3 regions of the Pseudomonas sp. AC463 genome follow, and region 3 is predicted to be linked to each of the others. Evidence: riboswitches for the same ligand, from Rfam matches in the RefSeq annotation. Region 3 holds a riboswitch; each other region holds the start of a gene.
What was found. Region 3 has a riboswitch for cobalamin ahead of cobO (cob(I)yrinic acid a,c-diamide adenosyltransferase). Riboswitches for the same ligand answer to the same signal wherever they lie in the genome.

Region 1 (10,167 bases), on a different contig from region 3:
TGCCACCGGCAGGTCACGCAGCCACTGGCCATTGAGCCACGACAGCTTCTCGATATCGAAAATCGGCCCGCCGAGGGACACGCGGGACAAGTCGAAGTTATCGACCATTTCCTGCAGCGAGAACTTCTCGCGCTCGTCCGGCATCGACCAGCCCATGCGGCCCAGGTAGTTGAGCATCGCTTCGGGCATGAAGCCCATGCGCTCGTAGAAGGTCACCGAGGTCGGGTTCTTGCGCTTGGACAGCTTGCTCTTGTCCGGGTTACGCAGCAGCGGCATGTAGCACAACTGCGGCTGTTCCCAGCCGAAGTATTCGTACAGCAGGATCAGCTTGGGCGCCGACGGCAGCCATTCTTCGCCGCGCAGCACGTGGGTGATGCCCATCAGGTGGTCGTCGACCACGTTGGCCAGGAAGTACGTCGGCAGGCCGTCGGTCTTCATCAGCACTTGCATGTCCATGCGGTCCCACGGGATCTCGACGTCGCCGCGCAGCATGTCCGGCACCACGCACACGCCTTCGCTCGGCACTTTCATGCGAATCACGTGCGGTTCGCCGGCAGCCAGGCGCTGGGCCACCTCTTCCTTCGACAGCAGCAGCGCGCGACCGTCATAGCGCGGAGTTTCGCCACGTGCCTGTTGCTCGGCGCGCATCTGGTCGAGTTCTTCGGCGGTGCAGAAGCACGGGAACGCGTGCCCCATGTCGACCAGTTGCTGGGTGTACTGCTTGTAGATGTCGCTGCGCTCGCTCTGGCGATACGGGCCGTGCGGGCCGCCAACGTCCGGGCCTTCCGACCAGGTGATGCCCAACCAGCGCAGCGCATCGAAAATCTGCTGTTCCGACTCACGGGTGGAACGCACCTGGTCGGTGTCTTCGATCCGCAGGATGAATTCACCGCCGTGCTGCTTGGCAAAGCAGTAGTTGAACAAGGCGATGTAGGCAGTGCCGACGTGGGGATCCCCAGTAGGCGATGGCGCAATGCGCGTGCGGACGGTGGTCATGGCTGGTCTCGAATGGGCGATAAAACTGAAAATTGAAGCAAGGGGCGAATGGTAACAGCCTGGGGGATTTCTGGAAAACCGAGGCGCGGCTATCGGGGGCAAGCCCCTCCCACCTCGATTTGTGAACACGGTCAAATGTGGGAGGGGCGGTGCGACGATTGGACTTGCCCCCGATGAGGCCGGCACAGCCACTACAAATCAAACAGCCAGCAACCGCTCGCGCAACTTGCCAATCTCATCCCGCGTCTGTGCCGCGGCCTCAAACTCCAGATCGCGCGCCAACTGGTACATCTTCTCCTCCAACTGGCGAATCCGCTTGTTGATCTCACTCGGCGAGCGCAATTCGTTCTCGTACTTGGCGCTTTCCTCCGCGGCCTTGGCCATGCCCTTGCGCTTCTTGCTGCGCGAGCCGGGCACGGTGGCGCCTTCCATGATGTCGGCGACGTCCTTGAACACGCCCTTGGGCGTAATGCCGTTGGCCAGGTTAAAGGCAATCTGCTTGTCGCGACGGCGTTCGGTCTCGCCGATCGCGCGCTCCATGGAGCCGGTGATGCGGTCGGCGTAGAGAATCGCGCGGCCATTGAGGTTACGCGCCGCGCGGCCGATGGTCTGGATCAGCGAGCGCTCGGAGCGCAGGAAGCCCTCCTTGTCCGCATCGAGAATCGCCACCAGAGACACCTCCGGCATGTCCAGGCCTTCGCGCAGCAGGTTGATGCCCACCAACACGTCAAAGGTGCCCAGGCGCAGGTCGCGGATAATCTCCACGCGCTCCACGGTGTCGATGTCCGAGTGAAGATAGCGCACGCGCACGCCGTGGTCGGCCAGGTAATCGGTCAAGTCTTCGGACATGCGCTTGGTCAGCGTGGTGACCAGCACCCGCTCTTCCAGGGCCACACGCTTGGTGATTTCCGAGAGCAAGTCGTCCACCTGGGTCAGCGCCGGGCGGATTTCGATTTGCGGGTCCACCAGGCCGGTCGGGCGTACCAACTGCTCAACCACACGCCCCGCATGTTCGGCTTCATAGTTACCCGGGGTGGCCGAGACAAAAATCGTCTGCGGGCTGATCCCTTCGAACTCGTCGAAGCGCATCGGCCGGTTATCCAGCGCCGACGGCAGGCGGAAACCGTATTCCACCAAGGTCTCTTTACGCGAGCGGTCACCTTTGTACATCGCGCCGACCTGCGGCACGCTGACGTGGGATTCGTCGATCACCAGCAGCGCATCGTCCGGCAAATAATCAAACAACGTCGGTGGCGCCTGCCCGGAGTCACGGCCCGACAGATAGCGCGAGTAGTTTTCGATGCCGTTGCAGTATCCCAGCTCAAGAATCATCTCCAGGTCAAAACGCGTGCGCTGCTCCAGGCGCTGGGCTTCCACCAGCTTGTTGTTGGCGCGCAGGTAGTCCAGGCGCTCGGCCAATTCAGTTTTGATCCCCTCGATGGCGCCCATCAAGGTTTCGCGCGGGGTCACGTAGTGGCTTTTCGGGTAGAAGGTAAAGCGCGGCAGCTTGCGGATCACCTCGCCAGTCAACGGATCGAAGGCCGACAGGCTCTCGACTTCATCGTCAAACAGCTCGATGCGGATCGCTTCCAGGTCGGATTCGGCCGGGTAGATGTCGATCACATCGCCGCGCACGCGGAAGGTGGCGCGGGCAAAATCCATGTCGTTGCGGGTGTATTGCAGGCTGGTCAGGCGGCGCAGCAGTTCGCGCTGGTCGAGTTTGTCGCCACGGTCGACGTGCAGCACCATCTTCAAATAGGTTTCCGGGCTACCCAGGCCGTAGATGCACGACACCGTGGTGACAATGATCGCGTCCTTGCGCTCCAGCAGCGCCTTGGTCGCCGACAGGCGCATCTGCTCAATGTGGTCGTTGATCGACGCATCCTTCTCGATAAAAGTATCGGAGGACGGCACATAGGCTTCGGGCTGGTAGTAGTCGTAGTAGGAAACGAAGTACTCCACCGCGTTGTTCGGGAAGAACGCCTTGAACTCGCCATACAGCTGCGCGGCCAGGGTTTTGTTCGGCGCCAGCACCAGCGTCGGGCGGTTGGTCTGCGCGATCACGTTGGCGATGCTGAAGGTCTTGCCCGAACCGGTCACCCCGAGCAGCGTCTGATGCGCCAGGCCGGCGTCGATGCCCTCGACCAGCAGGCGAATGGCTTCGGGTTGATCGCCGGCGGGTTCGAAGCGGGTGACGAGCTGGAAATCCGACATAACGTACCTCTTTCAGTCACCCCAAGCCTACAGCCGCCTAGGACGAAAATAGCTCAGCAACCCGCGAAAATTCATCGCAGGTTGCAGGAAAAAACCATGATAGCTGTAGAAGTGGTGGCGAATGTGACGGGTTTCAAGGCAATCGTCTGACATGCCGTCCAGAATCAAGGTTGCAATAAGACTAACGGTCAGCAAATAAACCGAAAAACTTGGCTGAAAAGCCGTTTCGGTTGTCGCCCTCAGCGGTGAGGGCCTCTATACTAGCTCCCCGTTTGTGCACCGCTCTAGTGCATTCGGCTGGAGCGCGACACGTCCCTCCATTCCCCCATAGAGCTGCCGCAAAAATGAGCCTGTTCTCCGCTGTCGAAATGGCACCACGCGATCCAATCCTGGGCCTCAACGAAGCATTCAACGCCGATACACGAACCACCAAGGTCAACCTTGGCGTGGGCGTTTACTGCAACGAGGAGGGGAAGATTCCACTCTTGCGTGCCGTTGCCGAAGCGGAAGCCATTCGCGTGGCGCAACACGCCGCCCGTGGCTACCTGCCGATCGACGGCATCGTCGCCTACGACCAGGCTGTGCAAAAGCTGCTGTTCGGCGCTGAGTCGCCACTGCTGAGCGCTGGCCGCGTGATCACCGCCCAAGCGGTCGGCGGCACTGGCGCACTCAAGATCGGCGCCGACTTCCTCAAGCAACTGCTGCCTGACGCCGTCGTCGCCATCAGCGACCCGAGCTGGGAAAACCACCGCGCGCTGTTTGAAACTGCCGGTTTCCCGGTGCAGAACTACCGCTACTACGACGCCGCCACCCACGACGTGAACCGCGCCGGCCTGCTTGAAGACCTCAACGCCCTGCCGCCGCAGTCCATCGTGGTGCTGCACGCCTGCTGCCACAACCCGACCGGCGTCGACCTGAGCCCGGCCGACTGGCAGAACGTGCTGGACGTGGTCAAGGCCAGGAACCTAGTGCCGTTCCTCGACATGGCCTACCAGGGCTTTGGCGACGGCATCCATGAAGACGCCGCCGCCGTGCGCCTGTTCGCCGAATCGGGCCTGACCTTCTTTGTGTCCAGCTCGTTCTCCAAGTCGTTCTCGCTGTACGGCGAACGTGTAGGCGCGCTGTCGATCGTCAGCGAATCCAAGGAAGAAAGCGCGCGCATCCTGTCCCAGGTCAAGCGCGTGATCCGCACCAACTACTCCAACCCGCCGACTCATGGCGCGGCGATCGTGGCTGCGGTACTGAACAACCCTGAGCTGCGCGCCCAGTGGGAAGCGGAACTCGCCGAAATGCGCCTGCGCATCCGTGGCATGCGCGAGCAGATGGTCGCCGAGCTGGCCAAGGCTGCACCGGGCAAGGACTTCAGCTTTGTCGGCCGCCAGCGTGGGATGTTCTCCTACTCCGGCCTGACCGTTGAACAAGTCACCCGTTTGCGCAGCGAGTTTGGCATCTACGCGCTGGATACCGGGCGTATCTGTGTCGCGGCGCTGAACCAGGCGAACATTGGCGCGGTGACGAAGGCGATTGTTCAGGTGCTGTAAGCCTTAACACGCTGCACGAAGGGGGAAGCCAAATGGCTTCCCCCTTTTTTATGGGCGACCGCTGAACCTGTGGCTCGCCACAACAAACTCGCTCGCCGCAGCACTTCGCGCCTAAACTGAACCTCGACTGCCCCTTTGCTGTGAGAGCCCTATGAGAAACGACGACCTGGACCTGCGCGCCGACCGCGACGAACTGCATGACTACACCCCGCGCACACCGCCCGCCAAACGCCAGAAAAGTTTGGTGCTGCAAGTCGCGCTCGGTGTATTCCTCGGCGGTTTGGCCCTGTGGCTGGTGCAGTTGGGTGCAACGGCACTGATGGCCAAGCTGGCCATGGGTACCCTGCAATTTGGCGGCTAACCCAGCGCCAACCCCTTCTCTTCCAACAATTTCACAAAACTGTTCAAACTCTGCGACACCGTGCCCCGGCGCCAGATCAGCCAGGTATTGAGGATGCGAAACGTATCGCTCAAAGGCCACACACTCACCGCCGCAAACCCCGGCATGTTTTCCAGCATGCTGCGCGGCATCAGCGCCAGGCCGGCACCGGCGCTGACGCAAGCGAGCATTCCGTGGTAACTCTCGATCTCGAAGATCTTGCCCGGCATCGCGCCATCCTGGGTGAACCAGCGCTCGAAGTGGTGGCGATACGAGCAGTTCGAGCGAAACGTATAGATGTTCTCGCCATTCACATCCTGCCCGCGGTTGATCGGCGCGTGGTGCAGCGGCGCGATTACCACCATTTCCTCTTCAAACACTGCCACGCCTTCCAGGGTCGAGTGCAACACCGGCCCATCGACAAACGCAGCCGTCAGGCGCCCCGACAGTACGCCTTCGATCATGGTGCCCGAGGGCCCGGTGCTCAGGTCCAATTCGACCTTGGCGTGCTTCTGGTTATACGCCGCCAGCAACCCTGGAATGCGCACCGCCGCCGTGCTCTCCAGCGAGCCGAGGGCAAACGCGCCCTGGGGCTCCTCCCCCGCCACCGTCGCGCGAGCCTCTTGCACCAGGTCGAGAATGCGCCGCGCATAGCCGAGGAAATTCCACCCGGCCGGCGACAGGCGCAGGCGACTTTTCTCGCGGATAAACAGCTCCACGCCCAGGTCCTGCTCCAGCTGCTTGATGCGCGTGGTCAGGTTCGACGGTACCCGATGAATCAGTTGTGCGGCGGCGCTGATGCTGCCTTGCTCGGCAACGGCCTTGAAGATTTCCAGCTGGACCAGATCCAAATCATTCTCCAATCGTGAATGTATTGCTTAATATTATTCAGTTTCCAGAAAACATCCAAGCCCGTAGGCTGAACCCAATCCACTCATTCAGCCGGACGGTGCCATGAACGCTATTTCTCACCAGACCCACGCCTTGTCGATCAACCCCGCCACGGGCGAAACGGTCGCCAGCTACCCCTATGAAACCACGGCGCAACTCGACGCCGCCCTCGACCGCGCCACGGGTGCGTTCCGCAGCTGGCGCCGCCAGCCGGTGAGCCAGCGCGCCGAACTGCTGCTGGCCCTGGCCGCCGCCCTGCGTGAGCAAGCCGAAGAGATGGCGCAGATGATCACCCTGGAAATGGGCAAACCCATCGCCCAGGCCCGCGCCGAAATCGAAAAATGCGCACTGCTCGCCGAGTGGTACGCCGCCCAAGGCCCGGCCATGCTCGCCCCGGAACCGACCCTGGTGGACAACGGCAGCGCGCAGATCGAATACCGCCCGCTGGGCCCGATCCTCGCCGTAATGCCGTGGAACTTCCCGGTGTGGCAAGTGCTGCGCGGCGCCGTGCCGACGATGCTCGCCGGCAACACTTACGTGCTCAAACACGCGCCGAACGTGATGGGCAGCGCCTACCTGATGAAAGCCGCGTTCCACAAAGCCGGTTTCGCTGACGGCCTGTTCGAAGTGATCAACGTGACCCAGGACGGTGTGTCCAAAGCCATCGCCGACCCACGCATCGCCGCCGTGACCCTCACCGGCAGCGTGCGCGCCGGCATCGCCATCGGCTCCCAGGCCGGTGCCGCGCTGAAAAAATGCGTGCTGGAACTGGGCGGCTCCGACCCGTTTATCGTGCTCAACGACGCCGACCTCGACGCCGCCGTGCAGGCCGCCGTGATCGGTCGCTTCCAGAACAGCGGCCAAGTCTGCGCCGCCGCCAAGCGCCTGATCATCGAAGCAGGTGTGGTGGAAGCATTTACCGCCAAATTCCTGGACGCCAGCCGCGCCCTGGTGATGGGCGACCCGACGTCGACCAGCACCTACGTCGGCCCGATGGCGCGTTTCGACCTGCGTGACGAGCTGCACGGCCAGGTCCAGGCCACCCTGGAGGAAGGCGCGACCCTGCTGCTGGGCGGCAATAAAGTCGAAGGCGCCGGCAACTACTACGCGCCGACCGTGTTGGCCAACGTCACCGACCAGATGACCTCGTTCAAACAGGAACTGTTCGGCCCCGTGGCCTCGATCATCACCGCCCGCGACGCCGACCACGCCGTGGCCCTGGCGAACGACAGCGAGTTCGGCCTCACCGCGAGCATCTTCACCACCGACGCGGCCAAGGCACGGGACATCGCCAACCAGCTGGAAACCGGCGGGATCTTCGTCAACGCGTTCAGCGTGTCCGACCCTCGGGTGGCGTTTGGCGGGGTGAAAAGGAGTGGGTTTGGGCGTGAGCTGTCGCACTTCGGCGTGCGGGAATTCTGCAATGCGCAGACGGTGTGGCTGGATCGTAAGTAACCCCAGCAACTAGCCTGGAATGAGCTTATGTGGGAGGGGGCAAGCCCCCTCCCACATTTGAATCTCGGTGTTTCTGGAAGTTATTGGGCGCTGATGTAGTTGAACTGCGCCTGGGTCTTCTCAACCGCCGCCTGCACTTTGTCTTTTTGCGCCTGCGTGCCCGAGTAGTAAATCTGCATCCCCTTCAAATCCAGCCCTTCGACGGCGTTGCCGATAACCGCCACGTCAACGCCGGTACTGGAGCCCATAATCAAGAAGAAGTTGTCACCCAGTTTTTTCGCATCCTGCAGCTCCTCCCGAAGAAGCGTGGCATTCGCGCCCCCTCCCACAGCAATCGCAAGGTTGTCGGCGATAAAGCCATGGCTGGGGATTTTCGTTGCGCGCAAACGCAGTTTGGCCGGCCCAGGTGGAAGTGACGCGACGTACGCAGTGGAGGCCTCGTCCAGGATCTGCTTTTCAGATTTACCGTGGGTAGCGCAACCGGCTAGCAGGGCGATAAAGGCGAGGGTGACTAAAGATTTCACTATGTATTCCTTGTGAGAAAGCTGTCCATGGGGCGTGCATCATAGGAGACCCACCCCGCCAGGGCTACCACTGTCGTCACGCCCCTCCCGTTCAACCCCGTGATCGACTACCATACCGCGCCGGTTCCCAAACGGGACTAATAGGGAATTCGAAACGCCGCACGCGGCGCCAATCGAAACTGCCCCCGCAACTGTAGGTGCTGAGCCTGCTCCATAACGCCACTGGGCCTTGCCCGGGAAGGCCGGAGCGTGGCGACGACGCATCAGTCAGGAGACCTGCCGGCCCAGCACGATAACCAACCGGCGGGGTGTCCGGGAAGGACGCCTTTACCCTGCCCGGTTGGCAGCGCTCATAGGTGTGTTTCCAAGCCGTACCGCCCCTGCTTCACCTACGGCTTTACGGAGATTGCCCCATGCTGCCACGCGTTACCGCCCTGCTCACCGGCCTGGGTTTCTGTGCCCTGGCCCACGCGGCACCGACTCATTACCCGCTGACCGTGGAAAACTGCGGCAGTAACGTAACCTTCCAGCAAGCCCCTGCGCGCAGCGTGACCATCGGCCAGGCCGCCACCGAGATGCTTTACGCCTTGGGCGTGGGCGACAAAGTGGTCGGCACCTCGCTGTGGTTCAACAACGTCTTGCCGCAATACAAGGCCCTGAATGACGGCATCGAACGCCTGGCCAATAACGAGCCGAGCTTCGAAGCCGTGATCGCCAAGCGCCCGCAACTGGTGGCCGCCGAGCTGGAATGGGTGGTCGGCCCGCAGGGCGTGGTGGGCACGCGCGAGCAATTCCACGAGTTGAAAATTCCCACCTACCTGCTGCCCTCCGACTGCGAAGGTAAGGACAACCTGGTGGGCGCCGACGGCACGCGGCTGGAACCGTTCCGCATCGAGACCATTTATAAAAGCATCAGCCAACTGGCGCAGATTTTCGACGTGCAGGACCGTGGCCAACAGCTGAACGACGAACTCAAGGCACGCCTGGCCAAGTCCGTCGCCACCGTGCAAAGCAAAGGCCTCAAGCAGGCGAGTGCGCTGGTGTGGTTCTCCAGTTCCGAGATGGCCAGCGACCCGTACGTGGCCGGCCACAAAGGTATTCCCGAATTCATGCTGCAAACCCTCGGCCTGACCAACGTGGTGCAGTCCGACGAAGAGTGGCCCGCCGTGGGCTGGGAAACCATCGCCAAAGCCAACCCGACCTTTTTGGTGATCGCGCGCATGGACCGCCGCCGCTACCCCGCCGACGACCATGAAAAGAAACTCGCCTTCCTGCGCAGCGACCCGGTGACCCGCAACATGGACGCGGTGAAAAACAACCGCATCATCATCCTCGACGCCCTGGCGCTGCAGGCCAGCATCCGCATGTTCGACGGCCTTGAACAACTGGCCACGGCCATCGACGGCTACGACCTGCCGAAATGATGCGCCCTCTTCTTGCCCTGGCCCTGCTGCTCACCGCCGTGCTTGCCGGCGTGGCCATCGGCGAAACGTCGATCTCGCCGCAGGTGGTGGTGCAGGTGCTCGCCAACAAACTGTGGGGCGCCGGCTACGTGCTCGACCCCATCGACGAAGGCGTAGTGTGGAATTACCGCCTGACCCGCGCCCTGGTCGCCGCCGCGTGTGGCGCTGGCTTGGCGACGTGCGGAGTAATTTTGCAGTCGTTGCTGCGCAACCCGTTGGCCGACCCCTACCTGCTGGGCATCAGCGCCGGCGCCTCGACCGGCGCGGTGTTGGTGGCGCTGATGGGCGTGGGTGGCGGTTTGATCTCGTTGTCGGCGGGCGCGTTTGTCGGCGCCATGGCGGCGTTTGCCCTGGTGATCCTGCTCGCGCGGGCCAGCGGTTCCGTGAGCGGCACCGGCCAGATCATCCTCGCGGGCATCGCCGGCTCGCAGCTGTTCAATGCACTCACCGCATTCCTGATCACCAAATCGGCCAGTTCCGAACAGGCACGCGGCATCATGTTCTGGCTGCTCGGCAACCTCAGCGGCGTGCGCTGGCCCTCGGTGTGGCTGGCGGTGCCGGTGGCGGTGGTGGGCTTGGCGGTGTGCCTGTGGCACCGGCGGGCGCTCGACGCGTTCACCTTCGGCAGCGACTCGGCGGCGTCGCTGGGCATCCCGGTGCGCCGCGTGCAGTTTGTGCTGGTGGGCTGCGCGGCGCTGGTCACG
Region 2 (10,167 bases), on a different contig from region 3:
GACCATCAAGGCGCCCAACGCCAAGGTGCCGAACGTCAACGCCGACAGCCCGGTAAACGAGCGCATCAACTATTACCTGCAAACCGAAATCAACCCGGGGCTGGCCAGCCACGGCGGCCAGGTCAGCCTGATCGACGTGGTTGAAGACGGCATCGCCGTGCTCAAGTTCGGCGGCGGCTGCCAGGGCTGCGGCCAGGCGGACGTGACGTTGCGCGAAGGCATCGAGCGCACCCTGCTGGAGCGTATTCCGGAGCTTAAGGGTGTACGCGACGTGACTGACCACACGCAGAAAGAAAACGCCTACTACTGAGTAAGGCGTTCACTGCGAACAAAAAAACGGCGCCCCGTGAGCGCCGTTTTTTTATGCCTAAAATTCAATTACTTGCACTATATACCTAACAAAGCAGATCAAGCCCCCTCCTACATTTTGTTTTTTATTTATTCAATTAAATCAATTATTTGATTTGTATTTATAAAGTGAAATGTCATGGTCGATAAAGGTGAGCATGCCCGGCCCGATACAACGACGACTCACTGAAATTGTCACTCGCCAACACCCGTCCCACCACAATCAGGGCCGTGCGCTTAAAGCCCTTGGCGGCGACTTTGTCGGCAATGTCACTGAGCGTTCCAACCGCCCAATCCTGATCCGGCCACGTGGCCCGGTGCACCACGGCAATCGGGCAATCCGCGCCATAGTGCGGCAGCAGTTCGGCGACGATCTTCTCCAGGTGGTTGACCCCCAGATGAATCGCCATGGTCGTACCGTGCCGTGCCAGGCTGTCGAAGTCCTCGCCGGCGGGCATGCTGGTTTTGTCGGCGTAGCGGGTCAGGATCACGCTCTGGGCGATGTCCGGCAGGGTCAGTTCGGTTTCCAGCAGTGCCGCGCAAGCGGCCACGGCCGTGACGCCGGGAATGATCTGGAACGGGATGCCCAGCTCGCGCAAATGGCGGATCTGCTCGCCAATCGCGCCATACAGGCTCGGATCGCCGGAGTGCACGCGGGCCACGTCCTGGCCTTTGGCGTGGGCTGCCTTGATCAGATCGATGATCTGCTCCAGGTGCAGCTCGGCGCTGTTAACTACCGATTCGGCCCGATGCCCCTCCAGTACCGCCGCCGGCACCAGCGAACCGGCATAGATGATCACCGGGCAACTGCGGATCAGCCGCTGGCCTTTGACGGTGATCAATTCCGGGTCGCCGGGGCCGGCGCCGATGAAGTAGACGGTCATGGACAATTCCTGTCGTAAAACGGGCGAGCATGAAGGTTGCTCATGTTCGGGAGGGGCGATTATCGAGGTTTTAGCCGGCGCAGGCCAATGCAAACGTGGCCTGGGGGTTTTTCTGGCGGGTGATCAGCAGGCGCGCTGGGGCATCGGCGAGGTGTTCGGCGAGGGCCAGGGCGGCGCTTTCGGCGACCCCGTAGCAGCCGGTATGGGTGAACGCCACGGCCGATTTGTGGCTCAAGCGGCTTTCATACGCGGCTAATTGCTCGGCGCTGAAACACTGCAAGGGCAGGTCCAGACGCTCGGCCAGTGCGAGCAGCCCCGGCTCAGCCTGTTTCAGATCAATGCTCGCCAGCGCGGTAATGCGCTGGCGCTCAATCCCGCCTTCGGCCAGGGCGCGGTCAAACAACGCCAGCAGGGTGTGAACCTCACAACCCCGCTGGCAGCCCAGGCCGGCCACCAGGGTCATGCCGAGTAGTGGTCGTCGCGGTTGCGGCGGAACAGCCAGGCGCTGATCAGGCCCAAGGCCAGCCAGAACGCCACATTGGTCAGTTGCGATGCAATTTTGAACTGCGCCTCCAGTGCTTCCGGCGCCAGCATCGAATGCACTTGCGGTTGTGGCGCGCCGATCACGTGAGGCACGGCCAGGATCGCCACGCCCAGCACTTTAAGCAGCCAGTTGCGACCAAACACCAGCAGCGCAATGCCGACGGCGGTAGACGCGGCGGTGCCGATCCACCAGATCTGGCGTTGTGCCAGGTCGGCAGCGGCGGTGCCCGGCAACTCCGGCGGCAGGCCCAGGGTCGGCGCCAGTACGAAGGTCGCGTAACCGGCCAGGCCCCAGAGCAGGCCCTGGGCCGTGCGAGTCGGCGTACGCAAGGTGTAGAGACCGGCCAGCATCAGGGCAAAACCAACCGCGACTACCAGATTGCCACCGGTGGTGGACAACACGCGCTGCCAGCCGTCTTCCGGCTCCCAGGCTTCGGCGTCATGGGTGTGAGCGGCAGCGCCGGCGGCATGTTCATGGGCCACTTCAGTGGCGGCCGGGGCTTTTTCAAAGGTTTCCGCCTGCAGAATCAGCGGTGCGACCCAGAAACTTTGCAGCAGGGTCAGTAACAGGGCAGCCAGCAGGCCGGTAAACCCTGCGGTTTGGGCAATACGCTTGATCATGTCGGCAGGTCTCAGTGGCACGGGAACGCGGCGCTGTGGCGGGTATCGTGGGCAGCGTTGTGCACTGCTTCGATATGCGAGAAGCCGGCGAAATACACCAGGCACGCGCCGAGGATCGACGCACCGATGGCGGCGGTCAGGCGTTGGCTCAGGGTGGCGGTGCTGCTGGCGGAGTGCGAAGTGCTGCTGATGATCGACATGGCGCGTCCCTTACGAGTGTCAGGGTGCACAGGCGCATGAAAACCCCGCGAGCCAGGCACGCAGGGTTCCGAACAGCGCCCGCCCACCGCGGGTTTGTTATCTGATTTTTTCGGGCCGGTCTCCGGGCTTGCGAGGGGCGACTTGTTAAACAGCCTTCCTCAGAAAAGCATCGCCTTCCCATGCAAATGCACAGTGGCCATGACGCTTCGCTCGCTTACCGTTGCGGGGGCAGCACCGGACTTACCATAGACCATGGCTCACCGGTTTCCCGTTTCACCCCGTGAGGGGCACCCGAAACAAGATGTGTAGGAGAGCATGGGCGGGCGACGGTAGTCAAATGCAGCGTGCCCCTGTAGCCTTGCACCCTCGAGGTTCTTCGGCCCAGGCCGAAGCTAAGAAGGGAACGCGGTTCAAGCCGCGGCTGCCCCCGCAACTGTGAAGGGTTCAACTGACTGCCACGCCACTGCCGACAAGGCGGGAAGGCGCAGCCAGCGCCGGTCGCAAGACCCGCACGCCCCAAGCCAGGAGACCTGCCTCGCAACCGATTTTCTACTTCAACCGGGCGGGGTGATCCGGTGACGAAATCCGCATCTGCGCGCCGCCGCAGGGCCTATCGTCCCGTATGCCCGCCCCAAAGGGCATCCGATGAAAACACTGGCCAAACTCCCCGTCACCATCGTTACCGGCTTCCTCGGTTCGGGCAAGACCACCTTGCTGCGCCATATGCTCGACAACGCCCAGGGCCGTCGCATTGCCGTGATCGTCAACGAGTTCGGCGAGCTGGGCATCGACGGTGAAATCCTCAAGCAGTGCTCCATCGGTTGCACCGAGGAAGAGGCCAATGGCCGCGTGTACGAGTTGGCCAATGGCTGCCTGTGCTGCACCGTGCAGGAAGAGTTCTTCCCGGTGATGCGCGAACTGGTTGCCCGCCGTGGCGACCTTGACCATATCCTTATCGAAACCTCCGGCCTGGCCCTGCCAAAACCGTTGGTGCAAGCCTTCCAGTGGCCGGAAATCCGCAGCGCCTGCACGGTTGACGCGGTGATCACCGTGGTCGACAGCCCGGCCGTGGCCGCCGGCACCTTTGCCGCCTTCCCCGACCAGGTCGACGCCATGCGCAAACTCGACCCGAACCTGGACCACGAGTCGCCGCTGCACGAACTGTTCGCCGACCAACTGGCCAGCGCCGACCTGGTGATCCTGAACAAATCCGACCTGATCAGCCCGGAAGACCTGGCCCGTGTGCGCCTGGAAGTCGCCGAAGAGCTGCCGCCAGCGGTGAAGATCATCGAAGCCAGCAGCGGTCGCCTGCCGCTGGACGTGCTGATCGGCCTGGGCGCCGGCTCCGAGGAACACATCGACGGGCGCCACAGCCATCATGATCATCACCACGAAGGTGAAGACGACCACGATCACGACGCCTTCGACTCCATCTCCATCGATCTGCCCCAAGCCGACGAAGCCCTGCTGCTCGACGCCCTGACCCAACTGGTGGTGCAACACGGCATTCTGCGTGTCAAAGGTTTCGCCGCCATCCCGAACAAGCCGATGCGCCTGCTGATCCAGGGCGTGGGCACGCGCTTCGACAAGCACTTCGACCGTGCCTGGGGCGCCGACGAAGCGCGCATCACCCGCCTGGTGCTGATCGGCCAGGAGCTGGACGCAGCCGGCCTCGAAGCGCAATTGCGCGCAGCCCTCAGCGTTTAACCCATGCACCTGCTCAGGACTCAGCCCGGTGGTTTCGTCTCGGACGACAATATTGCCGACCTTGGACAAACCCCCGCCGAGCTGGTGATCCTGTGCAGCGGCGACTCCAGCCTGGCGCTGCTGGCGGAAGCAGCCCGGCAGTTGCCCGACGACTTCCCGAGTTTTCGCCTGGCCAACCCTATGCAGGTGCAGAACCACGCCTCGGTCGACCTGTACGTCGATGAAGTGCTGCGCCACGCCAAGGTCATCCTGATCTCGCTGCATGGCGGCATCGGTTATTGGCGTTACGGTATCGAGCGCCTGGTGGAGTTGGCCGAGCGTGGCGTGCAACTGATCCTGGTGCCGGGGGATGATCGCCCCGATCCGGAGCTGAGCGGCCTGAGCACCGTCGGCGTCGAGGCGCGTGACCGTCTGTGGCACTTCCTGCGCCAGGGCGGCTTAAGCAATGCGCTGGATTTCTATCGCTGCCTCGCAAGCAGCCATCTGGGCCGCGACTACGCTTGGGCCGAGCCGCAGACCCTGCCGCGCACCGCGATCTATCACCCGCATAAAGCCAACGCGCGCCTGAACGACTGGCAGGCGGATTGGCACGCCGACTGGCCGGTGGCGGCGGTGTTGTTCTACCGCTCGCACTTGCAGGCGGCCAACACCGGCTTTATCGACGTGTTCTGCCAGCGCTTGCAGGCGGCGGGTCTTAACCCGTTGCCGATGGCGGTGGCCAGTTTGAAAGAGCCCGGCTGCCTGACGGTGGTCGAGGACCTGCTGGATGAAGTCGGCGCGGCGGTGATTCTGAACACCACCGGGTTTGCCCAATCGAGCCCCGAAGCGCCGCACTTGCGGCCGTTTCGGCGCAATATCCCGGTAATCCAGGCGATCTGCGCCCAGGACAACCAGCCTGGCTGGGAGGCCAGCGAGCAGGGCCTTGGCCCGCGCGACCTGGCGATGCACATTGCCTTGCCGGAGCTGGACGGGCGCATTATCAGCCGGCCGATCAGCTTCAAGGACCTGGCCTGGCGCAGCGAGCGCAGCCAGTCGGACGTGGTGTGCTACCGCGCCGCGCCGGAGCGCATGGATTTTGTCGCCGAACTGGCGCGACGCTGGGTCGAGCTGGCGCGGGTGCCGAATGCGGATAAACGCATCGCGCTGATCCTCGCCAACTACCCGACCCGCGACGGCCGCATCGGCAACGGCGTGGGCCTGGATACGCCGGCGGCCGCGCTGAATATCCTGCGTGCGCTGCAGGCCGAAGGTTACCCGCTGCCGGACGCACTGCCCGACAGCGGCACTGCATTGATCCACGACCTGCTCGGCGGCGTGACCAACGACCTCGACAGCCTCGACCTGCGCCCTTGCCATCAAAGCATGACGCTGGACGACTACCAGACGCTGTTCCAGCGCCTGCCGCCGGCCAACCAACAGGCCGTGCTGGCGCGCTGGGGCACACCGCATAACGACCCGATGTTTCGCGACGGCCGCCTGATGATCGCCGGCCTGCGCCTGGGCCTGACCTTTGTCGGCATCCAGCCGGCGCGCGGTTATCAGGTGGACCACAGCGCGGTGTACCACGACCCGGACCTGGTGCCGCCCCACGGCTACCTGGCGTTCTACTTCTGGTTGCGCCACACCTACGGCGCCCATGGCGTGATCCATGTCGGCAAGCACGGCAACCTCGAGTGGCTGCCGGGCAAGGGCGTGGGCCTGTCGGAAAACTGCTGGCCGGATGCGCTGCTCGGGCCGCTGCCGAATATCTACCCGTTCATCGTCAACGACCCGGGCGAGGGCGCCCAGGCCAAGCGCCGTACCCAGGCGGTGATTATCGATCACTTGATGCCGCCACTGACCCGTGCCGAAACCTACGGCCCGCTGCGTAACCTGGAGCTGTTGGCGGACGAGTATTACGAAGCCCAATTGCTCGACCCACGCCGCGCCCTGGAGCTGCAGAAAGACATCCTCAAGCTGGTGCGCGAAACTCGCATCGACCAGGAGCTGGAGCTGGACAACGACGCCGATGCCGCCGTGTGGCTGCCGCGCCTCGACACCTACCTGTGTGATTTGAAGGAATCGCAGATCCGCGACGGCCTGCATATTTTCGGCGAATCCCCCGAGGGCCGTCTGCGTATCGACACCTTGCTGGCCTTGCTGCGCATCCCGCGTGGCGACGGGCGTGGCCCGCAATCGAGCCTGCTGCGGGTATTGGCCAAGGCGTTTGAGCTGGGGTTTGATCCGCTCGATTGCGCCCTCGCCGAACCCTGGACCGGGCGTCGCCCCGCCGTGTTGCAACAGATTGACGCGCAGCTGTGGCGCACCGCCGGCGATACCCGCGAACGCCTGGAGTTGTATGCCGCGCGCTTGATCGAGCAGGCATTGGAAGGCCCGGTGGAACAGTTGGAAGAACCTGGCTGGGAAGATGTGAAAGCGGTGATCGAAAGCCTGCGCATCGTCGTGGCGCCACGCCTGGATGCCTGCGGCCCGGCGGAAATGCGTGGTTTGCTCGATGCCTTGAGCGGTCGTTTCGTGCCGGCGGGGCCGAGCGGCGCGCCGAGTCGTGGGCGTTTGGACGTGTTGCCCACCGGGCGCAATTTCTTCAGCGTGGATGTGCGCAACCTGCCGACCACCACCGCCTGGCGCATCGGCTTCCAGTCGGCCAACCTGATTCTTGAGCGCCACTTGCAGGACCACGGCGACCACCTGCGCCAGCTTGGCCTGTCGGTATGGGGCACGGCGACCATGCGCACCGGCGGTGACGACATAGCCCAAGCCATGGCGCTGATGGGCGTGCGCCCGGTGTGGGCCACGGGCAGCCAGCGGGTGGACGACTTCGAGATCCTGCCGGTCAGCTTGCTCGACCGCCCGCGTGTGGACGTGACCTTGCGCGTGTCCGGCTTCTTCCGCGATGCCTTCGCCAACCTGATCCGCCTGTTTGACGCGGCGGTGCAAGCGGTGGCGGCCCTGGATGAGCCGGACGACATGAACCCACTGGCCGCCAAGGTGCGCAGCGAGCGCGAGGCGCTGCTCAAGTCCGGCCTGGATGAAGAGGCGGCAGCCAAGCAGGCTGGCTGGCGCATTTTCGGCGCCAAGCCCGGTGCCTACGGCGCGGGCGTGCAGGGCGCGATTGACGGGCGCTTGTGGCAGAGCCGCGAGGACTTGGCCGAGCTCTACCTGAACTGGGGCGGCTATGCCTACGGCGGTTCCGATGAGGGCACCGCCGCCCGCGAACAATTCGCCCAGCGCCTGAGCCAGGTGCAAGCGGTGCTGCAGAACCAGGACAACCGCGAGCACGACTTGCTCGACTCGAACGACTACTACCAATTCCAGGGCGGCATGCTCGCCGCCGTGGAAACCCTGAGCGGCGAAAAAGCCGCCAGCTACCACGGCGACCATAGCCAGCCCGACCTGCCGAAGATCCGCACCTTGAAGGAAGAGCTGAACCGGGTGATGCGTTCCCGCGCCGCCAACCCCAAGTGGATCGACGGCGTGAAGCGCCATGGCTATAAAGGCGCGTTCGAAATGGCCGCGACCGTGGACAATCTGTTCGCGTTCGACGCCACCACCGCGCTGATCGACGATCACCAATACGCCTTGCTCGCCGACGCCTACCTGCTCGACCCCGACACCCGCGCCTTTGTGCAACAGCACAACCCGGCGGCGCTGCGCGATATGGCCGAGCGCATGCTCGAAGCCCAGCAGCGCGGCCTGTGGCAGGAACCGGGCGCGTATCGCGAGGCGCTGGAAAACCTGTTGCTGGATATAGAAGAAGACAGTTGATGACTGATATTCCCCATTTTCCGCTGTCCGCCGTGGTCGGCGCCGATGACCTGAAACTGGCGCTGTGCCTGACCGCCATCGACCCGAAGATCGGCGGCGTGCTGATCGAAGGCCCGCGCGGCATGGCCAAGTCGACCCTGGCCCGTGGCCTGGCCGACCTGTTGGCCAGCGGCCAGTTTGTCACCTTGCCGTTGGGCGCCACCGAAGAGCGTCTTGTGGGTACGCTGGACCTGGACGCCGCACTTGGCGAGGGCCGCGCGCAGTTTTCCGCGGGCGTGCTGGCCAAGGCGGATGGCGGCGTGCTGTACGTGGACGAGGTCAACTTGCTGGCGGACCACCTGGTGGACCTGCTGCTCGACGTGGCCGCCAGCGGCACCAACCTGATCGAACGCGATGGCATCTCCCACCGGCATTCGGCGCGCTTTGTGCTGATCGGCACCATGAACCCGGAGGAGGGCGAGTTGCGCCCGCAGTTGCTCGACCGCTTCGGCTTCAATGTGGCGCTGAGCGGGCAGACCTTGCCGGCCGAACGCGGGCAGATCATCCGTCGGCGCCTGGATTTCGACAGCGACCCGGCGGCGTTCTGCGCGCAGTGGGCCGCGCAACAGGCGGCGCTGCGTGAGCGCTGCACCCAGGCACGCAAACGGTTGGACGGCATTGCGCTGGACGACCAGGCGTTGGCACAGATCACCGAGCGCTGCTTTGCCGCCGGGGTCGATGGCTTGCGTGCGGACCTGGTCTGGCTGCGCGGCGCCAGGGCACATGCCGCCTGGCGCGGCGCCAGCGCCATCGCCGAGGAAGATATAGAAGCGGTCGCGGAGTTTGCCTTGCGCCATCGTCGCCAGCAGCAATCTCCACCGGCCAGCCCACCTGATCAAGGGCGGTCGCCGCAACCCTCGGACACCTCGCCCGGCCAGGGCCAATGGGGCGATATGCCCGCGCCGCCGCTGCCCACGGGTGCTCGCCGAGGCGTGCCCGCCTGGCCAAAAAAGCCCTAGGCATCCGCCCCCGACCGGACACGGGGGCGGATGCCCGCCCCAAGGCCGGGCGACTGGACCGAGGCCGGCAAGGCAAGGCGCGCAGCGCCAGGCAGGGGGCAATCAATTGGCCCGGCACCTTGCTCGGCGGGCGGCCGCAAACCCGTGAAGATTTGCTGTACCACTTGCGCAGCCGTTCGGCCCAGGAGTTGTGGCTGGTGATTGTCGACGCGTCGGCCTCGACCCGGCGGCATCGTGCGTTGGCGGATGCCAAGGGTTTGTTGGCGCAGTTGTTTGACGACGCCTATCGGCAACGCGCGCGCATGGCGTTGTTGACGGCCAGCGGGCAGTCGCCGAAGTGGCAGGTGCAAGGGTTGAAGGCTGCTAAGGGGTTGGCCAATTGGCTGGATCAACTGGGCGCGGGCGGTGGTACACCGTTGCTGGCGGCGTTGAGCGAGGCCGGGCAGTGGCTGGCGGCGCGGCGCAAGCGACATCCCGCCGAGCAGCAGCGGTTGCTGGTGATTACCGATGGGCGGCTCAAGGCGATTGGCGGTTTGCCGATGCTGGAGTGTCCGGGGTTGCTGGTGGATATCGAGCGTGGGCCGATCAGGTTGGGGCGCGCTCGGGAATTGGCGAGCGGGTTGCAGTTGGAATATCAGCATATTGATGATGTGTAGTGCCTGGGCCATTGCTATCGGGGGCAAGCCCCCTCCCATATGTTGAAATGCATTCCAATGTGGGAGGGGGCTTGCCCTCGATGAGTCCACTACCAACCCCCCCAAATAATCAGCCAGCCCCCGGCACATTCGGCCAAAGATCCGCCACCAGAAACAACCGCTCCGCTTCCTCCCAATCCTCACCGTTTTGCACCATCCGCACCAACAACTGCGCCGGCGCCATTGCGTCAAGCTCTGCCAGCCAGCCGTGCATCTGCTCTTCACTCCATACTTCGCCCGCCAGGTAGTGCGCCGGCGCCAGCCATGCGTGGCGGGGCAGGGGCTGCCAGCGGCCAGGCGCGCTGGCGCTGACAAAGCCCGGCCAATCGCGCTGGTGCAACCAACGCCCACGCAAATGCTGCGGATGCGCGCCAACGGGCGGCTCGGCCTGGCCGGGCCAGGGGT
Region 3 (10,167 bases):
GGCCGCGCTCAACCGCGCGTGAGAGGCCAGTACCGCCTGCATCGCGATGGCTTTGTAGTCGTGATAGGCCACCGCGTTCATGCTGGTGACGGCGCGGCCGTGGATGATCACCTGGGAGCCGGTGTCGCTGTTGGGCTTGAGCAGCACCGGGTTCATGTCGGTGTGCGGCGCGAGGTTGGCCGCCTGGGCCTGCACCGCCTGGGCGCGACCGATTTCGCCGCCCTCGGCGGTCACGGCGCTGTTGAGCGCCATGTTCTGCGGCTTGAACGGCGCCACCGCCACGCCCTGGCGCACCAGCCAACGGCACAGCGCGGTCACCAGGGTGCTTTTACCGGCGTCGGAGGTGGTGCCTTGCACCATCAGCGTACTCATACCGCTTCCTTGTAGGCCGCCAAAGCGGCGTCGAGGCGCTGCCAGTCGGCGTCGGTGTCGGGCAGGCCGAAACGCAGGCTGCTGTCGTGGGCAAACAGGCGCAACAGGATGCCGCGCTGGGCCATGAATTCATGCATGCGCTCGGCGTGCGGCGTGATCAGCCATTGGAACAACGCGCAGCCGCCCTGCGGCTGAAAACCATGGCGTTCAAGCAAGGCGTACAGGCGCTGGCCGGCTTCGATGCAGCGCGCACGTTGCTGCGCATGCCCCGCGGTGTCGCGCAGGCACACCTGGCCCAGCACCCGCGTCGGCCCGCCGACCGCCCACGGCCCGACCTGTTCGGCGAGCAACTTGAGCAGCCTGCGTTCGGCCAGCACAAAGCCCAGGCGCACACCGGCCAGGCCGAAAAACTTGCCGAACGAACGCAGCACAATCAGGCCGACCTGATGGGCCTGGCCGGCCAGGCTCAGCTGCGGGGTCACGTCCATGAAGGCTTCATCCACCACCAGCCAGCCGCCGCGCTGGGCCAGCCGCGTGTGCCAGTCGAGCAGGCGTTGCGGGCTCAGGCTCAGGCCGGTGGGGTTGTTGGGGTTGACCACCACCAGCACATCGAGGCTGTCGAGGAAGAAATCGACCTCCTGCTCCTGCACTTCGCGCACCACGTAACCGGCGCGACGCCAAGCTTCGGCGTGCTCGGCGTAGCACGGCGACAGCACGCCGACCTTGCCGGCCCGGCGCAGGCGCGGCAGCAACTGGATCGCCGCCTGGGAGCCGGGCACCGGCAACAGATGCGCAGCGCCGTAATACTCGCTGGCGGCCTGCTCCAGGCCGTCGTCGGTTTCGGGCAAGCGTGCCCAGGCCCGCAGCGGAATCTCGGGGATCGGCCACGGCCAGGGCGCGAGGCCGCTGGACAGGTCCAACCAATCCGCCTCGGCAATCCCGTACTGGAGCGCCGCCTTGCGCAACCGGCCACCGTGTTCAAGCATAGAATTGCGCCCCCGCACATAGGATCAGCAGCCACAACCATACGCCGCGCTGCACCAGTTGCCAGCCCCGGTCGATGGAATCGGCATCCGCCGCCGGGCCTTCGCCCAACTGAGGGCGTTGGTGCACTTCGCCGTGGTAAATCGCGGCACCGCCAAGCTCCACGCCCAGCGCGCCTGCACCGGCTGCCATCACCGGGCCGGCGTTGGGGCTGTCCCAGGTCGGGCCCTGGGTGCGCCAGCATTTGAGGGCGAGGCGAGTATTGCCCAAGACGACGTAGGTCAACGCCACCAGGCGTGCAGGAATGTAGTTCAGCACATCGTCGATTTTTGCTGCGGCCCAGCCGAAGCGTTCGAAGCGTTCGTTGCGATAACCCCACATGGCATCCAGGGTATTGCTCAGGCGGTAGAGCACCACGCCCGGCACGCCGGCGACCACAAACCAGAAAATCGCCGCGAACACCGCGTCGCTGCCGTTTTCCAGCACCGATTCGGTGGCGGCGCGGGCGACTTCGGTGCGGTCCAGCTCGCTGGTCTGGCGGCTGACCAGGTAGCTCACACGCTTGCGCGCCTCCTCCAGGTCATCGCTGCGCAACGCCTGGGCCACCGGAATCACGTGTTCGCCGAGGCTGCGCATGCCCAGCGCCAAGTACAACGCGATAATCTCCAGCACCCAGCCGATATACGGCGCCCACGACAACGCGGTAGCCAGCAGGGTCAGCGGCACCACGGCGATAAACCATGCAGTCACGCCGTGGCTGCGCCAGCCACGGCCACCGCTGTTGAAACGCTGCTCGATACGCCCGGCAAAATTACCGAACGCTACCAGCGGATGCCAGCGCCTGGGTTCGCCCAGCAGCGCATCCAGCGCCACCGCCGCGACACACAGCAAGGCCACACTCATTGACTCACTCCCCACACATTTTCATACAACATGTCACTCAGCGGCCGCGGTTCGGTCCAGCCTTCGAGCTGCAACATCGGTGCCGGATAGAACTCGGCGACGGGCCCCAGGCACAACACGGCCAGGGGTTTGGCGCCAGGCGGCAGGCCCAGCAGGTCGGCCAGAGCCTGGGGCTCGAACAGCGAGACCCAGCCCATGCCCAGCCCCTCGACGCGCGCCGCCAGCCACAGGTTCTGGATCGCGCAGGACAGCGAGGCCATGTCCATTTCCGGCAAGGTGCGGCGCCCGAAGATATGCCGCTCGCGATCATCCATCAGCGCCGCCACCAGCACTTCGGCGCAATCGTGGATGCCTTCGACCTTGAGCTTCATGAATTCGTCGGAGCGTTCGCCCAAGGCCTCGGCGGTGCGTACGCGCTCTTCTTCCACCAGTTGCTGAATCTGCCCACGCAGGTGGCGGTCGCTGATGCGGATGAAGCGCCACGGTTGCATCAGGCCCACGCTGGGGGCCTGGTGTGCGGCCTGGAGCAGGCGGTGCAGCAATTCGGGGGCGACCGTGCCGCCGCTGAAGTGGCGCATGTCGCGGCGTTCGGCGATGGCGCGGTAGACGGCCTGGCGGTCGGCCTCGGGGAAGGCGTTGTCGGTCATGGCCTCATCGAGGGCAAGCCCCCTCCCACATTTGGAACACGGTCAACTGTGGGAGGGGCGGTGCGACGATTCGACTTGCCCCCGATGGCGAACTCAGGGTTCGGCGCAAAAAGTGCGGCAACGGCAGCAGGGTTGGACGGAAAATAAAAGTGCACATAGGAAGCCGTCATGCGCCCCTGCCGATACACCGCTTCGGCGCCGCGCCCACCATTGGGGCTCAGGCCGCGAGCAATCGGCTCCCATTCCGTCGTGGTCAACGAATGGTGATAGGTATGCCCGCGCAACGTGCCCTCCGGCAGATCGACATTTTGCAGGGCCAGCGCCGCGAGTTTCTTTTGCATCACGGCGTCGCCCTGCAGCAGGCCGACCAGTTCGGCACGGGTGCCGTCGACGTCGGTGAGCGAATCGAGCAGGTAAAGCATGCCGCCACACTCGGCGAGCAAAGGCTTGCCGGCGGCGTGATGGGCACGGATGGCGTCGAGCATCGGGGTGTTTTCCGACAGCGCGACGTGGTGCAGTTCCGGGTAACCGCCGGGCAGATAGAGGCTGTCTGCGTCAGGCAATTCGCGATCATGGATCGGAGAAAAGAATTTCAGCTCGGCGCCCATCGCCCGCAGCAGGTCGAGGCTGGCGCCGTAGGTAAAGGCGAAGGCCTCGTCGCGGGCGACGGCAATACGCACCCCGGCCAGCAACGGTTCGGCGTCGATCACTTGCGGCGCGGCGAAGGTCACTGGTGGCGGCAAAGCGACTTCGCAACTACTGCCCAAGGCTTGGGCGGCGGCGTCCAGGCGCACGTCGAGATCATTCAGTTCGCTGGCCTGCACCAGGCCGAGGTGGCGGCTGGGCAGTTCAATCCCGGTTTCACGGGACAGCGCGCCGTACCAGCGCAGACCTTCGGTGAGACTGCCTTCGAGCAATTGCGCATGGCGCAGGGTGCCGACGCGATTGGCCAGCACGCCGGCGAATGGCAGGTCCGGCTGGTAACGCGCCAGGCCCAGGGCCAGAGCGCCGAAGGTCTGGGCCATAGCGGTGCCGTCGATCACGCCCAACACCGGCACGCCAAAGTGGCGCGCCAGGTCGGCGCTGGACGGCGTGCCGTCGAACAGGCCCATCACGCCTTCGATCAGGATCAGGTCGGCTTCCCCCGCCGCTTCCCACAACAGGCGACGACTTTCCTGCTCGCCCACCATCCACATGTCCAACTGATACACCGGCGCGCCGCTGGCACGCTCATGGATCATCGGGTCGAGGAAGTCCGGGCCGCACTTGAACACACGCACCTTGCGCCCCAGGTTGCGATGCAACCGGGCCAGCGCAGCGGTGACGGTGGTTTTGCCCTGGCCGGACGCCGGTGCGGCGATCAACACGGCCGGGCAATGACGGGGCTCGTTCAAAGTTCGACGCCCTTCTGTGCCTTGATACCGGCCTGGAAGGCGTGCTTGAGCATGCCCATTTCGGTGACGGTGTCGCCCATTTCGATCAACTCAGGCTTGGCGCCACGGCCGGTGACCACCACGTGCTGCATGGGTGGGCGGGCTTGCAGGTCGCTGAGCACCTGGTCGAGGTCGAGGTAGCCGTGCTTGAGGGCGATGTTCAGTTCATCCAGCACGACCAGGCCAATGGACGGGTCTTGCAGCAGCTCGCGGGACACCGCCCAGGCGGCTTCGGCGGCGGCGATGTCGCGCTGGCGGTCCTGGGTTTCCCAGGTGAACCCTTCGCCCATCACGTGGAAGCGCACTTGCTCGGGGAAGCGGCGGAAAAACAGCTCCTCACCGGTGCTGTTGCGGCCCTTGATGAACTGCACCACGCCGCACTGCATGCCGTGGCCCATGGCCCGGGCCAGCATGCCGAACGCCGAGCTGCTTTTGCCCTTGCCGTTGCCGGTGAGTACCAGCAGCAGGCCGCATTCATTCGGGGAGTTGGCGATGCGCTCGTCGATCACGGCTTTTTTGCGCAGCATGCGCGCCAGGTGGCGTTCGTCGCGGTCGGGGGTATCGGTCATGGCAGCTCTCCGTTGGGGCTGAACAAAAACGGCGGGCAGGAAAAAAACGTACAGACAGCCAAGCATCGCCCACCGTGATGCTGTTGAATGGTTCAGGCCGGTCTCCGGGCTCATGAGTGGCAAGCAGGCCGACGCTGCGCCTTCCCATATCGCGCGCGATACAGTGGCAGAAGGCAGCGTTTTTTCTCATTTACCGTTGCGGGGGCAGCGCCGGGATCGCGGCAGCATTGTGTACAAATGCGCTCACTCACCGGCTTCCCTGTTTCACTCGGTCGACCCGTGGGTCACAGAGCACCTGAAACAAGCGGCGAAGGTTAGTGGGTTGGGGGGCTAGCTGCAAGCGGCAAGCAGGCGTTGCGCCGTCTTGCCGCGTATAAATCAGCTTTCTAGGGATTACGCGCCAGGTTCGCTGGCAATACGCGCTTGGCGCTGAGGTAGGCATTCTGCCAATAGGCCTTGGATAAGGTGTCCAGCTTCACCGTACCGCCGGTTTGCGGCGCGTGCACAAAGCGGCCTTCGCCAACGTAGATACCCGCGTGGCTGACCTGGGAGCCGCCACCAGTGGCGAAGAACAGCAGGTCACCGGTTTGCAGGTTCTGCTCACTGACATCCTGGGCACGCATCACGATCAGTTCGCGGGTGGTGCGTGGCAGGGAGATGCCGGCGGCATCACGGTAGACGAACCCGATCAGGCCACTGCAATCAAAACCCGAATCCGGCGTGTTGCCGCCCCAACGGTAAGGCGTGCCGACCAGGCCCAGCGCACGGAAGAGCACGTCTTCGGCAGCAGGCGAGAAATTCTGGGTGGAATAGTTGAACACCGGCTTGGGCTTGACCGCTACGGGAGCGGGCGGCGGTGGGCGGCTTGCGCAGGCGCTGAGGAGCGCGGCGCAAACAATGAGAATCAAGCGGGCTGACGTCGACATGTGCAGAACAATCCTGGTCTGGATGCGGCTTTCGCTGCCGAACGCTGAAAACCAGAACGCGCAAGCAAAGCTCGCGCGAACGGATTACAACAATGTCCAGGGATTCTAGCGCTTACACGTCAAACTTCAAGTATCACTTTAAGTTTACTTGCTGGCGGTAACCGTCGTCGGGGCCATGGCGAGTGCGCGCTTGGCTTCGATGAAGGTTTTGCTCCAGTAGCTGTCGCCCAGGTTGTCGACTCGGACACCACCACTGCGACGGCTGCTGGAGTGGATAAACTGGTTATCGCCCAAGTAGATACCGGCATGGCTGACACGACCGCGGCCTGCAGTACTGAAGAAAAGCAGATCACCGGGCTTGAGGTTGTTGCGTGCGACCAACGGTGCTTTCACGTTGATCATTTCGCGGGTGGAGCGTGGCAGGTTCATGCCAGCTTCTTCACGAAACAGGTAGCCGATGAAACCGCTGCAGTCGAAACCGGCTTCGGAGGTACCGCCGAAACGGTAACGGGTACCGATCAGGGACATGCCGCGTTCGAGGATGCTGTCGGCCAGAACTGGAAGCTGGTAAGGCTTGTTGCTGGCGAAGCCAGCCAGTTCGTTCTCCGTAGCAACTTCTTCCTCATAGACAGTGGAAGACTGCGCTGCAACGAATTTAGCCTGGGATTGTTGTTGAGGCTTTTGCTGCTCAACCACCTGTTGAGGGTGGGAGGCACAACCAAACAACAGGGTAACGAGTGCGAGAGGCACGAGGGGTGCGAAGCGATTTAGCATGGGCACGACCGTGGCTGGTATGTAAAGAAGTCGAGACTATGCCCACTATCACATCGATTTGCAAATTCAATCGTGATCTATGTGACTTCGCGATTGGACTATGACATCTAAGCCGTAATTCCATTTTTAGCTTCAAATGCGTAGCCAGACGGGCTCAAACGCAGGTTTTCTGACGCCTGTAAAATGCCGAAACCTACAAATTCAACAGGTTACCAACCCAAAGTCTCTTTCAAGAAAGGGATCGTCAATTTTCTTTGCGCTTGCAGGGAAGCCTGATCGAGCTGTTCGAGCAAATCGAACAATGCGCTCATGCTGCGGGTGCCGCGCGTGAGAATAAAGTGCCCGACTTCATCGGTGAGGTGCAGGCCGCGACGCGATGCGCGCAACTGCAGGGCGCGCAACTTATCTTCGTCGGACAAGGGGCGCATCTGGAAGATCAGCGCCAGGGTCAGGCGCGACTTGAGGTCGGCCAGCTTTATCGGCAATTCACGCGGCGAGGTGGAGGCGGCAATCAGCAAGCGCCGGCCGCTGTCACGCAAGCGGTTGAACAGGTGAAACAGCGCCTCTTCCCACTCCGCCTTGCCGGCGATGGCTTGCAGATCGTCCAGGCACACCAGTTCGTATTGCTCAAGCTGATCGAAGATGCCGATACCGCGGTCCATCAACTCCGCCAGCGGCAAGTAAACTGCCGGCTCGCCCATCTGCTCGAAACGCAGGCACGCCGCCTGCAACAGGTGGGTACGCCCCACGCCGTGCTTGCCCCACAGATAGATCAGGCTTTCGGTCCACCCGGCGTCGGCTTCGCAGAGCCGCTCGACATAGCCGAGTGCTGCGGCATTGGCGCCTGGGTAGTAGTTGATAAAGGTGGCGTCATCACGCAGACGCACACCCAAGGGCAGCTGAATCGGTTTCATGCTGACTGAACGGCTCCAAACGAACCGTTAGTGGCCTCTGTGTAAAGTTTGCAAAGTTTATACCCGTGACGCCGGGCGCACAATGCAGCAGACCACAAGCAAAATCAAAGGTTTGCGTTAACTTGGTGGTTTTGCGCAAATTGTTTGACACACCAGACGACAAACCCGGCCGAAGCCGGGTTTGTGATGCGGCAATTACAGGTCGGGGTCTTCGACCCCGGTATACACATCCGAATCCTTGTACAGGTCGTGCACATGGCGCACCAGCACCATGATCACCGCCGCCACCGGCAGCGCCAGCAGGATGCCGGTAAAGCCGAACAGCTCACCGCCCGCCAGGATCGCAAAGATCACCGCCACCGGGTGCAGGCCAATCCGATCCCCTACCAGCAACGGCGTCAGCACCATGCCTTCAAGGGCCTGGCCGACCATGAATACCGCAACGATGCCCAGCATCGGGTACAGGTCACCGCCAAACTGGAACAGCCCGGCGACCAGCGCCGCGCCGATGCCAATCACAAAGCCCATGTACGGCACGATAGCTGCCAGGCCGGCGATCAAGCCGATCAACAGGCCCAGCTCCAGGCCGATAGCCATCAAGCCGGCCGCGTAGATGATCCCCAGCGCCAGCATCACCAGCAGTTGGCCGCGCACGAATGCCCCCAGCACCTCATGACACTCGCCGGCCAGAGAGACGATGCGCTCTTCGTTGTTGCGCGGGAGCAGGCTGCGGATCTTGGCCATCATGATGTCCCAGTCCCGCAGCAAGTAGAACGCTACCACCGGGATCAGCACCAGGTTGGTCAGCCAACCGATCAGCGCCAGGCTGGAAGCGGTTGCCTGGCTGAGCACCACGCCGACGATATCGGTGGTCTGGCCCATATGCTCGCTGATGGCCGCCTTGACCTTGTCGAACTTCCAGAACCCGTCCGCCAACCCCAACTTGGCCTGGGCCCACGGCATCGCCGTGTGCTGCAACCAGTCGAGCATTTGCGGCGCCAGCTCATACAGGCGGAACAGCTGCTTGGCCAGCATCGGCACCAGCACCAGCACCAACGCGGTGATGATCAGCGTGAACAGGGCAAACACCGCCACCACGCCCAAGGTCCGCGACAGACCGGCTTTCTCCAGGCGATCCACCACGGGATCGAACAGATAGGCCAGCAACAACGCAACCAGGAACGGCGTCAGGATCGAATGCAGCAAGAACACAAAAACGCACAGCAGGACAATCCCGCCAAGCCACACCCAACGACGCGTATCCGCCATAAACCACTCCATCTGTTATTGCTTCTATATAGAAAGAAACTTTTTACCAACGAAACCGCTGCTGCGCCTTACCAACGAAACCGCAGCTGTGCCTGAGGCTCAGGTGCCACCGCCGGTTGCGTGCCATCGACCACAGGTTGCTGGGCAGGCGCTTCACCGGCAGGTACCTCCTGCAACTTGGCCAGGCTCAACTGAGTGCGCAGCTGCTCGGCGCTGCCGTTGACGCGATACACAATGCGATTGCCATCCACCAGCTGTGGCTGGCCGCCAAACGGCTCCAGCAGATGCCCGAGGGCGGCATAGCGCTCCAGAGTCATGCCCTGCACTTCCAGCAACTGCTCGGCGCTCACCCCCGGTTTGACCGCGAAGCGCGGCGCCAGCTTCTGGCTCACCGCCAGCAACACGGCATCAGCCACGGCGGCAGTGTCGGCGCCTTGCGCGGTGCCCTGCTCGCTCTTGTCGCCCAACCACAGGCGCCACTTGGCCTGCCACTGGCTGCCCTCCTGGCGCGCATGCACGGCCAGCAAGGCGTCGGCGCCGTAGCGTTCGGAGGCGGCGCGCAATGGCGTGGCGTCGGCGCTTTCAAGATTCGGTGCAGTGGCGACCACTTGCTCATCCAGGTCGCCCAACGGCAGGCGCAGCGGCAGGCCACGGTGTTGTGCCGCGCGGCGCAGGGCTGCCGCGATGGTCTGGCCATCGCCCACCAGGCTGCTGCCTTCGGTGGAATCGTTCAGCCACCAGCCGAGGATCGACGGCCGATTGCTGCCCCAGATCGACAGGCCCGCGTCACGCAGCGCCCGGTCGGTGCTGACCGGGTCGAAATCCACCTGCAGGCTCTCGGGCGGGCCAGCGTCGTAGCCGTATTGAGTGATGATTTGCTGCGGGTCCTTGCGGATCGCCGCCAGGCCAGGGCCCTCGGCGGCCTTGGCGTCGCCGGTGAGGCGAATCACCAGGGTCTGCACGGCACGCTGGGTAGCCTGGTCGCGCTCTTGCGGCGATTGGCTGCTGACGGGTTCAAGTACTTGATAGAGGCCATTGAGGGTTTCGGCATGACTCGCCAGGCTGACCAACGACAAGCAGCCCACAAATAAGAATTTACACAGACGCATGGAAGATTCCCGAACGACAAATTTAGCGGCTGGAACAGACCGCGTGAACTTGGTTTGCCAAGGCTGTGACCACAGCCACCGACAAAACATTCACAGGGTCCTGGTAAGTTTTCATGCTGTCATAACGACAGCCGGTTCAAGGCTATACCTTAATACGCACCACGGCAGAGCCGATTAGCATTTTTTTAACCGGCTTTTTAACCTATATGGCCCTGCCCGTCGGCCCGAGGATGGCCGCTGCCCCTCAAGCCTGATAAAATCGCGCGC

Region 1: another riboswitch for cobalamin. It lies ahead of AC0IYH_RS22780 (ABC transporter substrate-binding protein); the one in region 3 lies ahead of cobO (cob(I)yrinic acid a,c-diamide adenosyltransferase).
Region 2: another riboswitch for cobalamin. It lies ahead of AC0IYH_RS12230 (CbtB domain-containing protein); the one in region 3 lies ahead of cobO (cob(I)yrinic acid a,c-diamide adenosyltransferase).

Annotation. Positions count from the first base shown of each region.
Region 1 covers NZ_CEEDDZ010000020.1:864-11,030, forward strand. Annotated here, with positions in the region: gene gltX (glutamate--tRNA ligase) at 1-996, opposite strand, end outside; gene uvrB (excinuclease ABC subunit UvrB) at 1,195-3,210, opposite strand; gene AC0IYH_RS22755 (amino acid aminotransferase) at 3,555-4,751, shown strand; gene AC0IYH_RS22760 (hypothetical protein) at 4,903-5,112, shown strand; gene ptrR (putrescine utilization regulator PtrR) at 5,109-5,981, opposite strand; gene AC0IYH_RS22770 (aldehyde dehydrogenase family protein) at 6,085-7,476, shown strand; gene AC0IYH_RS22775 (hypothetical protein) at 7,557-8,000, opposite strand; cobalamin riboswitch at 8,105-8,298, shown strand; gene AC0IYH_RS22780 (ABC transporter substrate-binding protein) at 8,414-9,424, shown strand; gene AC0IYH_RS22785 (FecCD family ABC transporter permease) at 9,421-10,167, shown strand, end outside.
Region 2 covers NZ_CEEDDZ010000008.1:110,047-120,213, forward strand. Annotated here, with positions in the region: gene nfuA (Fe-S biogenesis protein NfuA) at 1-310, shown strand, start outside; gene cobM (precorrin-4 C(11)-methyltransferase) at 486-1,232, opposite strand; gene AC0IYH_RS12220 (cobalamin biosynthesis protein) at 1,303-1,695, opposite strand; gene AC0IYH_RS12225 (CbtA family protein) at 1,692-2,396, opposite strand; gene AC0IYH_RS12230 (CbtB domain-containing protein) at 2,408-2,596, opposite strand; cobalamin riboswitch at 2,693-2,907, opposite strand; cobalamin riboswitch at 2,950-3,149, shown strand; gene cobW (cobalamin biosynthesis protein CobW) at 3,243-4,304, shown strand; gene cobN (cobaltochelatase subunit CobN) at 4,308-8,069, shown strand; gene AC0IYH_RS12245 (ATP-binding protein) at 8,069-9,067, shown strand; gene AC0IYH_RS12250 (VWA domain-containing protein) at 9,121-9,723, shown strand; gene AC0IYH_RS12255 (DUF1853 family protein) at 9,833-10,167, opposite strand, start outside.
Region 3 covers NZ_CEEDDZ010000002.1:330,531-340,697, reverse strand. Annotated here, with positions in the region: gene AC0IYH_RS03760 (cobyric acid synthase) at 1-372, opposite strand, end outside; gene cobD (threonine-phosphate decarboxylase CobD) at 369-1,358, opposite strand; gene cbiB (adenosylcobinamide-phosphate synthase CbiB) at 1,351-2,259, opposite strand; gene bluB (5,6-dimethylbenzimidazole synthase) at 2,256-2,906, opposite strand; gene AC0IYH_RS03740 (cobyrinate a,c-diamide synthase) at 2,903-4,300, opposite strand; gene cobO (cob(I)yrinic acid a,c-diamide adenosyltransferase) at 4,297-4,908, opposite strand; cobalamin riboswitch at 4,987-5,222, opposite strand; gene AC0IYH_RS03730 (C40 family peptidase) at 5,295-5,834, opposite strand; gene AC0IYH_RS03725 (NlpC/P60 family protein) at 5,979-6,608, opposite strand; gene hda (DnaA regulatory inactivator Hda) at 6,818-7,522, opposite strand; gene AC0IYH_RS03715 (AI-2E family transporter) at 7,718-8,791, opposite strand; gene AC0IYH_RS03710 (DUF2066 domain-containing protein) at 8,860-9,900, opposite strand.